Regions from separate parts of the Streptomyces sp. NPDC002896 genome, predicted to be linked through region 3. Evidence: riboswitches for the same ligand, from Rfam matches in the RefSeq annotation. Region 3 holds a riboswitch; each other region holds the start of a gene.
The links. A riboswitch is a leader RNA that binds a small molecule or an ion and turns the genes downstream of it on or off. The one in region 3 is predicted to bind ZMP and ZTP.

Region 1 (3,978 bases), on a different contig from region 3:
GGAGCACCTGGAGCGCACGGACTACCTGGACCGGGTCACCACGGTCCGTACCTCCGCCTGGGCCATTGTCGCGAGCATGTGGAGCGCGATCGCGATCTTCACGGACGTGCTCCAACTCGTGGTGCTGCTCCTGCTCCTCGGCACGGTCAGCCCCTGGCTGCTGCTCCTGCTGCCCGCCGCCGCACTCCCGCTGTGGGCCAACGCCCGCGGCCAGCGGCTGATCAACGCGGCGGAGACCGACACCGCGGAGTACCAGCGCGTGCAGCGCCATCTGTTCAAGCTCGGCACGCGCGCGGCGACCGGCAAGGAGCTCAGGGTCGCCGGCGCGGGGGAGGAGATCGTGCGGCGGCAGAGCGCGGCCTTCGGGGCCGTGGTCGACGGCCGTTACCGGGCCCGGATGCGCGCGGCACGGCTACGGGCCGTCGGCTGGACGGTGTTCACGCTCGGCTTCGGCGGCGGCCTCGCGCTCGTCGGCCACCGCACGGCACACGGCCTCGGGACGCCCGGCGACCTGGTGCTGACGATCACCGTCGCGGCGGCGCTGCGCCAGTCCGTGCAACAGGCGGTGATCCGGGCGGCCGGGGCGATCGACGCGATGCGGCTGATCGGCCCGTACCTGTGGATGCGCGAGTACGCCGCCGAGCAGCGGAACCGCAACACCGGTACGGCGCCCAGCCCCGACGTCCTGCGCGACGGCATCACCCTCACCGACGTGTCGTACGTCTACCCGGGCACCGAACGCCGCGCGCTGGACGGGATCAGCGTCACGCTGCCCGCCGGCGCCGTGGTCGCGGTGGTCGGCGAGTTCGGCTCCGGCAAGACGACGCTGGTGAAGCTGCTGTCGAAGTTCTACCGCCCCGACGAGGGGCGGATCACCGTCGACGGCACCGATCTCGCCGAGCTCGACACGGACGCCTGGCGGGCCCGGAGCAGCGCCGCGTACCAGGACTTCGGGCGCTTCCACACCGTGTTCGCCCAGACGGTGGGCCTTGGCGACCTCCCGCACATCGACGACCGCGAACGCATCGCGGAGGCAGTCCGCGCGGCCGACGCCGAGAGCCTCGTCGCCCGCCTCCCGGACGGCCTGGACACCCAGCTCGGCCGCGAACTGGGCGGCGTCGACCTCTCCGAAGGCCAGTGGCAGAAGACCGCGCTGGCCCGCGCCTCCATGCGCCCCGACCCGCTCCTCTTCGTCCTCGACGAACCCACGGCCTCCCTCGACGCCCCGAGCGAACAGGCCATCTTCCAGCGCTACATGAACCGCGCCCACGCCCTCGCCACCCGCACCGGCGCCGTGACCGTGATCGTCTCCCACCGCTTCTCGACCGTGAGCGGCGCCGACCTGATCCTCGTCCTCGACAAGGGCAGACTGACGGAACACGGCACACACGAGGAACTGCTGGCACTGGGCGGGCGGTACGCGGATCTGTACGGCATCCAGGCGACGGCGTATGCGGCGACCTGAGCGGCCGTGACGCCTGCCGGGGCAATTCGCAGCACGCCGAATACCTCATGTCCACTACAGTGCGCTGTGGGCCGTGACTGGCGCTGAGGTGGAGCACCACCGGGGAGCGGCCTGACGTGGACGTCGATGCCGTGCGCCTGGGCGAGTGGTCGACCACGCCTGGGAGGCGATGATGTCCCCGACTCGGACAGCCCAGCTCATGGACGGCACCGGCCTCGCCCGGCGCATCGGCGAAGAGACCGCGACCAAGGCGGCGGAGATCTCACAGCGCACGGGTGTCGCGCCGTGCCTGGCGACGGTGCTGGTGGGCGACGACCTCGCCTCGGTCACGTACGTCCGCATGAAGCGGGCCCGCTGCGCCAAGGCCGGCATCCGGTCCCGCCACATCGGCCTGCCCGCCGCCACCACGACCGCGGAGCTGGTCGAGGCGCTCGCTGCTCTCTCCCGCGACCCCGAGGTCCACGGCATCCTGCTGCAGCACCCTGCCGGGCGGCACATCGACGAGCGGGCGGCGTTCGAGGCCATCGCTCCGGAGAAGGACGTCGACGGCGTCACGATGCACTCCTTCGGCGCGATGAGTTTCGGACTGCCCGGCTTCGTGTCGTGCACGCCCGGCGGGATCATGCGGCTCCTGGACGAGTACGGCGTCGAACTCGCCGGCAGACACGCCGTCGTGATCGGCCGCAGCCCGATCCTCGGCAAACCGGTCGGGATGCTCCTGCTCGCGCGGGACGCCACGGTCACGTACTGCCATTCCCGCACCGCGGACCTGCCCGCGATCGTCCGGGAAGCGGACATCGTGGTAGCGGCCGTGGGACGACCGCGACTGATCCGCGGTCAGGACATCAAGCCGGGCGCGGTGGTGATCGACGCCGGATACAACCCCGGCAACGTCGGCGACGTGGACTTCGACACCGCCCGCGCCCATGCCCGTCTGATCACCCCCGTACCCGGCGGGGTCGGCCCGATGACCATCGCCGTCCTGCTGGCACAGACGGTGGAGGCCGCCGAACAGCAACTCGGCAGGCGGAAACGCTGACGTCGTTCTGCGATCGTGAGTGCCATGGGTGAACTGGTGGAGCGGGTCGATGAGCAGGATCGGGTGGTCGGGGTGGTGGAGCGGGGCGAGGCCATCGAGAGACAGTGGCTGCACCGCGTCGCGACGACCGTCTGTCGAGATCCGGAGGGCCGCATCCTGGTGCATCGGAGACAGGAGGACGTGTCCCGGTTCCCGGGGCAGTACAACTGGTTGATCGGCGGGGCCGCAGGGGTCGGCGAGTCATACGAGGAGGCTGCCGCTCGCGAACTCGCCGAAGAGTTGGGGGTTCAGGCATCGGTGCGATTCGTCTTCAAGCTCCTCTGCCGAGGGGCGATCAGCCCATACTGGCTCGGCGTCCATGAGGCCGTCGTCACCGAGGCGATCGTCCCTGATCCGTCGGAGATCGCCTGGCACGGCTGGGTCTCCGAGGGCGAGTTGCAGGACGCGCTTCAGCGGTTGACGTTCGTACCTGATGGCGCCGACGCTCTGAGGCGTTACCTCGCCGAGCCGACACCGTAGCCGGGCGTGCGGCCATTTTCCGGAGCGGGCGTCGCCGGAACCCACGGTCTGGTGGGATGGCGGCATGAACCTGCTGTCGCCCCGCGTCCTGCAAACCCTTCACCGGTTCAATGCCGCTCATCCATGGGACCACAACGCCCACTACCACCGGTGGATCCTGCGGCAGCTTCCGAAACGATTCGACCGTGCCCTGGACGTGGGCTCCGGAAGTGGCGACCTGGCCAGGCTCTTGGCCATACGCGCCAAGGAGGTGCAGGGAATCGACTCGGATCCGGCGATCGTCGCCCGGGCACGGGAGCTGACTCCTCCGGCCGCCCCGGTGACGTTCTCCGTCGCGGACGTGCTGACCGGGGTCCCCGCCGGTTCCTACGACGTCATCACGTGTGTCGCCGTCATCCACCACCTGCCGTTCACCGAAGCGCTCACCCTCTTGCGCCGGCACCTGGCACCCGGAGGAACGCTGGTGGTCGTCGGACTGGCTCGCGCGGAGACCCGAGGCGACCACCTGCTCGGCGCCATCGCCATCCCGCTGAACCTCGCCATGGGCTGGTTCAAGAACAAAGGCCGCAAGGCACCACGGCCAGTCTCGATGACCGCCCATACCCGCCCTGCGGACATGAGCTTCCCCGACATCGTCCGCGAAGCCCGCCAGGTCCTGCCGGGTGCACGGCTGCGCCGCCGGCTGTTCTGGCGCTACACGTTGGTGTGGCACCAGCGCTGAGTGGTCGGGATCGAGCCGGTTACCGCCTCTGCCGCGCCTCGGTCGCATCGCGGAACTCGGCCAGCGCGGCGCGGCGGCGGCGCAGATCCGCGATGTCCGCGTCCATCCGCTCCAGGTTCGCGGCCATCGTCCGCAGCACCTCCGGGCAGGGGTCGATCCCCGGCCCGGCATCGGTGGCGCACGGCAGCATCTCGCGGATGGCGCCGGTGGTCAGCCCGGCCGCCAGCATGCCCC
Region 2 (3,978 bases), on a different contig from region 3:
TTCCCGCCGAACGTCGAACCGTGCTCACCGGGCCTGAACACCCCGAGGACGTCGGCGGACGACACGACCGCCGACACCGGCACGATGCCGCCCCCGAGCGCCTTGCCGAGCACGTACGCGTCCGGCACGACGCCCTCGTGGTCGCACGCGAAGGTCTTCCCCGTACGGCCCAGGCCGGACTGGATCTCGTCGGCGATGAACAGCACGTTCCGCTCGCGCGTCAGCTCCCGTACGCCCCGCAGATAGCCCTCGGGCGGCACCAGCACCCCGGCCTCGCCCTGGATGGGCTCCAGCAGCACGGCGACCGCGTTCTCCGTGAGCGCCTCGCGCATCGCGGTCAGGTCGCCGTACGGGACGATCTCGAAGCCGGGCGTGTACGGGCCGAAGTCCGCCCGGGCCTCCGGGTCCGTGGAGAAGCTGATGATCGTCGTCGTGCGGCCGTGGAAGTTGCCCGCCGCGACGACGACCTTGGCCATGCAGTCGGGCACGCCCTTGATCCGGTAGCCCCACTTCCGTGCGGTCTTCACGGCGGTCTCGACCGCCTCCGCACCCGTGTTCATCGGCAGCACCATCTCCATGCCGCACAGCTCGGCCAGCCGCGCACAGAACTCCGCGAACCGGTCGTGGTGGAAGGCCCGCGAGGTCAGCGTCACCCGCTCCAGCTGCGCGTGCGCGGCCTCGATCAGCCGCCGGTTGCGGTGCCCGAAATTGAGCGCCGAGTACCCGGCGAGCAGATCGAGATAGCGGCGCCCCTCGACGTCCGTCATCCACGCCCCGTCGGCGGTCGCGATGACGACGGGCAGCGGGTGATAGGTGTGCGCAGTGTGCGCCTCGGCAGAGGCGATGAGCGCATCGGCAGCACTCACGGGACCTCCGTCCGTACGGCAGAGAAGGGCAGGTGTGCCCTTTCTACCCGATTTGCCTGCACGGCGCGGCGCTGCGGGCGGCGCCCCATCGGCAGCGCTCCCGCATCCTGGACCGGCAAGGCCGCCCTGCGGCCTTGCCGGTAGGCTGGCCGCGGGCCGTGACTGGCGCGCTGGGATGGGACCGACCATCGGGGAGCGGCCCGCGCAAACCGTGTGCCGTGCGCCTGGGCCGACCCGTGCATCCCGTGTCCGCGTCCGGAGGTCCGACGACATGCCAGAGCCCCTCTCCACCGAGTCCACCGCCTTCCGCAGCGCCCTCGATGTGATCCGGGGTGTCGAGCCCCGCGTCGCCGACGCCATCGGCCAGGAGATCGAGGACCAGCGCGCCTCGCTGAAGCTGATCGCCAGCGAGAACTACGCCTCGCCCGCCGTCCTGCTGACCATGGGCAACTGGTTCAGCGACAAGTACGCCGAGGGCACCATCGGCCGCCGCTTCTACGCCGGCTGCCGCAACGTCGACACCGTCGAGGGCCTCGCCGCCGAGCACGCCAAGGAGCTCTTCGGCGCCCGCCACGCCTACGTCCAGCCGCACTCCGGCATCGACGCCAACCTGGTCGCCTTCTGGGCCGTCCTCGCCGCGCGCGTCGAGGCCCCCGCCCTGGAGCGGGCCGGTGCCCGCCAGGTCAACGACCTCTCCGAGAAGGACTGGGCCGAGCTCCGCCGCGACCTGGGCAACCAGCGCATGCTCGGCATGTCCCTGGACGCCGGCGGCCACCTCACGCACGGCTTCCGGCCCAACATCTCCGGCAAGATGTTCGACCAGCGCAGCTACGGCACCGACCCGGCGACCGGCCTTCTCGACTACGAGGCCCTGCGCGCCACCGCCCGCGAGTTCAAGCCGCTGATCATCGTCGCGGGCTACTCGGCGTACCCGCGCCTGGTGAACTTCCGCATCATGCGGGAGATCGCCGACGAGGTCGGCGCGACCCTCATGGTCGACATGGCGCACTTCGCGGGCCTGGTCGCGGGCAAGGTGCTCACCGGCGACTTCGACCCCGTACCGCACGCGCAGATCGTCACCACGACCACCCACAAGTCGCTGCGCGGCCCGCGCGGCGGCATGGTCCTGTGCGACGACTCGCTCGTCGAGCAGGTCGACCGCGGCTGCCCGATGGTGCTCGGCGGCCCGCTGCCGCACGTCATGGCCGCCAAGGCCGTCGCCCTCGCCGAGGCCCGCCGCCCCGACTTCCGCGACTACGCCCAGCGCATCGTCGACAACTCCCGCGCCCTCGCCGACGGCCTGATGCGGCGCGGCGCCACGCTGGTCACCGGCGGTACGGACAACCACCTCAACCTGATCGATGTCGCGACCTCCTACGGGCTCACCGGCCGCCAGGCCGAGTCCGCGCTCCTCGACTCGGGTGTGGTGACCAACCGCAACGCCATCCCGCAGGACCCCAACGGCGCCTGGTACACCTCCGGCATCCGGATCGGCACCCCGGCCCTGACCACCCGCGGTCTGGGCACCACCGAGATGGACGAGATCGCCGCCCTGATCGACCGGGTGCTCACCTCGACCCAGCCGGGCACGACCAGCAAGGGCGCCCCCTCCAAGGCGCAGCACGTCCTGGACGAGAAGGTCGCCGACGAGGTCTCGCGCCGGGCCGCCGACCTGCTGGACGGCTTCCCGCTCTACCCGGGCGTCGACCTCAGCTGATCCCCTTCCGATTCGGCTGATCAACGGCTGCCGGCGGCGTACTGCCGCCGGCAGCCGACGCTGTTCTCAGGGGCCGGTCGGCCCGGCCGGGCGCACTGTGTCCCACGTCTCATCGGCAGTCGCTCGACGGGGCCGCAGCCACCCGCATCCTGGAGGTGAGCCGTCGCCCTCCCGGCCGCGGAAGAAACGGTTCCCGAGCTGTCGCGGATCGGTTCCCAAGCTTTCGCGCGCACCTGAGAGAATGTTGAGCATGGTCTCTGATCACCCAGCCGTCGCCGCAGGCCCCGAGGCGCCCCGCTCCGCGTCCGGCGCCCGTCCGCGTGTCCTCTCCGGAATCCAGCCCACCGCAGGCTCGTTCCACCTCGGGAACTACCTGGGAGCGGTGCGCCAGTGGGTGGCGCTGCAGGAGACCCACGACGCCTTCTACATGGTCGTCGACCTGCACGCGATCACCCTTCCGCAGGACCCGGCCGAGCTGCGCGCCAACACCCGGCTCGCCGCCGCCCAGCTCCTCGCCGCCGGCCTCGACCCGGAGCGCTGCACGCTCTTCGTGCAGAGCCACGTCCCGGAGCACGCGCAGCTCGCCTGGGTCATGAACTGCCTGACCGGCTTCGGCGAGGCGTCCCGGATGACGCAGTTCAAGGACAAGTCCGCCAAGCAGGGCGCCGAGCGGGCATCCGTCGGCCTGTTCACGTACCCGATCCTGCAGGTCGCCGACATCCTCCTCTACCAGGCAAACGAGGTGCCGGTGGGCGAGGACCAGCGCCAGCACATCGAGCTCACCCGCGACCTCGCCGAGCGGTTCAACGGCCGCTTCGGCGAGACCTTCACGGTCCCGAAGCCGTACATCCTCAGGGAGACGGCGAAGATCTACGACCTGCAGGACCCCGCGGTCAAGATGAGCAAGTCGGCGTCCACGCCGAAGGGCCTGATCAACCTCCTCGACGAGCCGAAGGCGACGGCCAAGAAGGTCAAGAGCGCCGTCACCGACACGGACACGGTGATCAGGTACGACGCGGAGAACAAGCCGGGCGTCAGCAACCTGCTCACCATCTACTCGACCCTCACGGGCACGGGTATCGGCGAACTGGAGCAGAAGTACGCCGGCAAGGGCTACGGTGCGCTCAAGACGGACCTCGCCGAGGTCATGGTCGAGTTCGTGACGCCGTTCCGGGAGCGCACCCAGCAGTATCTGGACGACCCGGAGACGCTCGACTCGATCCTGGCCAAGGGCGCCGAGAAGGCACGCGCGGTCGCCGCGGAGACGCTCTCCCAGGCGTACGCGAAGGTCGGCTTCCTGCCCGCCAAGCACTGAACGACAGGGAGGACCGGCCGGACGAGCCGGCCGGTCCTCCCCCAGTGCCTCAAGGGCCTGGGAGGTACCCCCGGTGCCCG
Region 3 (3,978 bases):
AGGCCCTGCCCGCCGCCGTCACCCTCGCCGCCGTTCTGACGGCGGGGTGAGTCCCGTGCCAACGGCCGGGTCGTCGGCGGCGGGTTCGAACCCGGGGTGCTGCGCGGATCAGACGTGATCGAGGCTGCGGCCCGTGCTGCGCGGGCCCAGCAGCGCCACGTCCAGGCACAACAGGACGACCAGCACCGCGGAGCCGGTGAACACGGCCGCGGCGCCGAGGTCCTCCAGGACGGTCAGCGCGACGAACGGCAGGATCACCGACGTCAGCCGGGACAGGGAGTACGCGATGCCGATCGCGCTGCTGCGCAGGCCTGTTGGGAAGATCTCGGTCTGGTAGACGTGGAAGGCGTTGGAGAATACGTTGCTGCACACGGTGAGCAGGAAGCCCGCAACGACGATCACCGCTGAGGACTCGGCGAAGCCGAACACCAGGCCGCACACCCCGATCCCCAACGCCGAAGCGACGATCAGTGTCCTGCGTTCGATCCGGTCGATCAGCGGGATCGACAGCGCCGAGCCGATCGGATAGCCGAGGAAGCTCAGGGCGGCGTAACCCAGCGACGTGGTCACGGTGAAGCCCTTCGATGCCAGCACGATCGGGGCCAGGGAGCCGAACCCGTAATAGCTGACGGTCTGCAGGACCTGGAAGATCCACCACATCACCGTGCGCCGACGGAACTCCCCGCGGAACATCTCCCGCAACGGAATACGGCGTTCGGGCTGCTCATCGGCAAGCGGCACCGGAGGCAGCTCGGTTCCGCCCCGCTCCTCACGCACCCGGTTCTCGATGTCGGTGACGATGCACTGCGCCTCCTCCTGCCGCCCGTGCACGCTCAGCCAGCGCGGCGACTCGGGCAGCCGGGTCCGCATCAGCTGGATGAACGCCGCACCCAGCGCACCGGCGATCAGCAGCCAGCGCCACCCCTCGATGCCCAGCAGCTCCCGGGACGCCACCACCCGCGCCCCGAACAGCGCCGCCACCGGCACGCCGACGAACCCGAAGGTGTAGGCGTACGCGATGTACCGGCCGCGCACGGCGCGCGGCAGAAACTCGGCCAGGTAGGTGTCGACCAGCACCAGCTCCGCGCCCAGCCCGATCCCGGACAGGAGGCGCAGCACAAGCAGCCACTCCAGGTTGGGCGCGGTGGCCGCCAGCAGGGAGAACAGCGAGTATCCGCCGAGGTTCACCAGGAACATCAGGCGCCGTCCGAAGCGGTCCGCGAGCACCGACAGTACGTTCGCGCCGACGAACATGCCCAGGAACGCCGAGGCGATCACCATGGACTTCTGCGTCGAGGTCAGCGACCACGGTTCGGCGAGCGCCGCGGCGAGGACTCCGCCGAGGAAGATCTCGTAGAGGTCGAAGAACGCGCCGATGCCGACGATGAACGTGATCCGGCGATGCCATCTGCCGGCCGGAAGCCGGTCAAGCCGTGCCGCGGCGCTCGCGGCGATGGAAGGCGAGACGGGAGTGGGCGAGGGCTGCGGGGTTGATGGGGCGCTTTCGAGCATGGGGCGGCTTTCTGAGATACGGAATCAACGCGTCGGCGGCTCGCGGCGCGGGGAGCGGTCGGCGGCCGTGGTGCCAACTCGCCGAAAGATGCGGTGTACATGAAAGTACAAGTCGTTGATCGAATTCCGGAAGAGGTTTCTCGGGGTGATCGGACAACTCCGTTGAGCAAGGAATTCGCCTCAGCGGAATTCGTGTTGATCCTGTGGATCTTTGCGGGCGGACCCCTGGAATCCGGACGACGGCCCCATCCCGCACCGAGGGTGGGCGCGAGGGCGTGATAGCACGGTAGTGATCACATAAGAAGGAGACGACGTCATCATGGGTTTCTTCAGCCGTCGCCATGCCCCCACTATCGAGTCTTCGCCGGCTGTCGGCCCCCGTACCTCTCCCGCGGCTTCCGGCACGGCCACCGCCGTCCTGGACCCCTCACTCGTGGCTCTGACCGGCCACTGGACCATCGACCGCCCGCACAGCAGGATCGGTTTCTCCGTGCGCCATGCCATGGTCACCACCGTGCGCGGGGCATTCTCCGACTACCGGAGCGATCTGTACTTCGACGGTGAGCAGCCTTCCCGGTCCCGAGCCGAGATGGTGATCCAGGTCGCCAGCGTCGACACCGGTGTGGAACAGCGTGACGCGCATCTGGTCGGCCCCGACTTCTTCGACGCGAACAGGCACCCGGAGATGGCCTTCCGCAGCACCTCCACGGTGCACGTCGGCGATGACAGCTACCGCATGACCGGGGACCTGACCATCCGCGGCATCACCCGTCCCGTCGAGCTGGACCTCACCTACCTCGGCTCGGTCGTGGACCCGTTCGGCTTCGAACGCGCCGGTTTCGACGGTACGACCACCATCGACCGCACCGACTGGGGCCTGGTGTACAACCAGAGGCTGGAGGCGGGCGGGGCCATGGTCAGCGAGAAGATCCGGCTGCAGTTCGACATCTCCGCGATCCGGGCCGCGCCGGTGGCGTAGACCCTTACTGCCGATAGAGTTGTGCCCGGCCGCGACTGGCGAGGGTGGACCACCACCGGGGAGCGGCCGACCCCGATGCGATGTGAGCGTCGACCGCCTGGGCGCCTCCGTCAGCGATGTCCCGCTGAGGAGGCCAGGACATGGAACTGCGCTACGGAACCAACCCTCAACAAGCAGCGGCACACGTCGCACCGGTGACGCACGGCAGATGGCCGGTTCGGGTGCTGCACGGACAACCGTCCTTCATCAACATGCTGGACGCGCTCAACGGGTGGCAGCTCGTGCGTGAGGCCAGCCAGTCGCTGGGCAGGCCCGCAGCCGCCTCGTTCAAGCACGTCTCACCTGCCGGCGCGGCCCTCTCCGGACCCGTCGACGATGTCACGGCAGAGCTCTACGGACTCGCCGGCGACCGCGTGGGCGACCTGACCAGCGCCTATCTGCGTGCTCGAGATGCTGATCCGAAATCCTCCTACGGCGACTTTGCCGCCCTCTCGCACCCTGTCGACACCGAACTCGCAGAGCTGTTGGCCGGCGTGGTCTGCGACGGCGTCATCGCCCCCGGGTACGCGCCCGGCACGGTCGCAACGCTCAGCAAGAAGAAGAACGGCCGCTTCCTGGTCGTGGAAGCAGACGCGACGTTCGTGCCCCCACCGTTCGAGGAGCGAGAGGTCTTCGGTCTGCGCCTGACCCAGGCACGCGACGAGGTGCAACTCTCCGCCGCCCTACTCGGCCACACCGTGGGCGGTTCACTGCCGCAGACCGCCGCGGACGATCTGATGCTGGGGCTCGCGGTACTGCGCTACACCCAGTCCAATTCGGTCTGCTATGTGCGCGGCGGGATGACGCTCGGAATCGGCGCCGGCCAGCAGTCCCGTGTCGACTGCACCCGTCTTGCCGGGGCCAAGGTCGACACCTGGTGGCTGCGGCGCCACCCGGCCGTCCGTGGCCTCGCCTTCCGGCCGGGGATCCGGCGCCAGGACCGTATCAACTGGCAGATCCGGTTCATCGAGGGCGATCTCACCCCGGACGAGACCGGGCGCCTCGCTCAGGCACTGTCCACGCCCGCCGAGGAGTTGACCGTCGACCAGCGCGAGAAGTGGAGGCGGCGTCTCACCGGCGTCGCGTTTGCCTCCGACGGCGCACTGCCGTTCCGCGACAACGTCGACCATGCCCACCGTCACGGCGTCGAGTACATTGCCGAGCCGGGTGGATCCGTCAGGTCGGACGAGGTCGAGGCCGCCTGCCGCGAACACCGGATCACGCTCGCGCGCACCGGCCTGAGACTCTTCCACCACTGATCCAGCCCTGATCCACCACTGACGAACACCAGGTCCCTGATGTGGCACACGCCGTATCAGCGGCCGCTCCCCACGCGTCCCGTGGTAGGGCGCGAGGCCGTCCGTCCTCCGCCGACCGGGCCGTGGTCCTCACCGCGGCCCGCGGACAGCGCCCTCAATAGGGCCCGGGCCACGGCGTCGTTCTGCCGG

Region 1: another riboswitch for ZMP and ZTP. It lies ahead of ABT009_RS17560 (bifunctional 5,10-methylenetetrahydrofolate dehydrogenase/5,10-methenyltetrahydrofolate cyclohydrolase); the one in region 3 lies ahead of ABT009_RS07680 (phosphoribosylaminoimidazolecarboxamide formyltransferase).
Region 2: another riboswitch for ZMP and ZTP. It lies ahead of ABT009_RS14275 (glycine hydroxymethyltransferase); the one in region 3 lies ahead of ABT009_RS07680 (phosphoribosylaminoimidazolecarboxamide formyltransferase).

What each region holds. Positions count from the first base shown of each region.
Region 1 covers NZ_JBEOVA010000008.1:377,837-381,814, forward strand. Annotated here, with positions in the region: gene ABT009_RS17555 (ABC transporter ATP-binding protein) at 1-1,465, shown strand, start outside; ZMP/ZTP riboswitch at 1,529-1,615, shown strand; gene ABT009_RS17560 (bifunctional 5,10-methylenetetrahydrofolate dehydrogenase/5,10-methenyltetrahydrofolate cyclohydrolase) at 1,638-2,504, shown strand; gene ABT009_RS17565 (NUDIX hydrolase) at 2,529-3,023, shown strand; gene ABT009_RS17570 (class I SAM-dependent methyltransferase) at 3,088-3,744, shown strand; gene ABT009_RS17575 (MerR family transcriptional regulator) at 3,764-3,978, opposite strand, start outside.
Region 2 covers NZ_JBEOVA010000007.1:90,540-94,517, reverse strand. Annotated here, with positions in the region: gene rocD (ornithine--oxo-acid transaminase) at 1-866, opposite strand, end outside; ZMP/ZTP riboswitch at 1,015-1,103, shown strand; gene ABT009_RS14275 (glycine hydroxymethyltransferase) at 1,138-2,583, shown strand; gene trpS (tryptophan--tRNA ligase) at 2,834-3,898, shown strand.
Region 3 covers NZ_JBEOVA010000004.1:130,803-134,780, reverse strand. Annotated here, with positions in the region: gene ABT009_RS07690 (MFS transporter) at 109-1,512, opposite strand; gene ABT009_RS07685 (YceI family protein) at 1,832-2,491, shown strand; ZMP/ZTP riboswitch at 2,513-2,601, shown strand; gene ABT009_RS07680 (phosphoribosylaminoimidazolecarboxamide formyltransferase) at 2,632-3,789, shown strand; gene ABT009_RS07675 (FAD/NAD(P)-binding protein) at 3,846-3,978, opposite strand, start outside.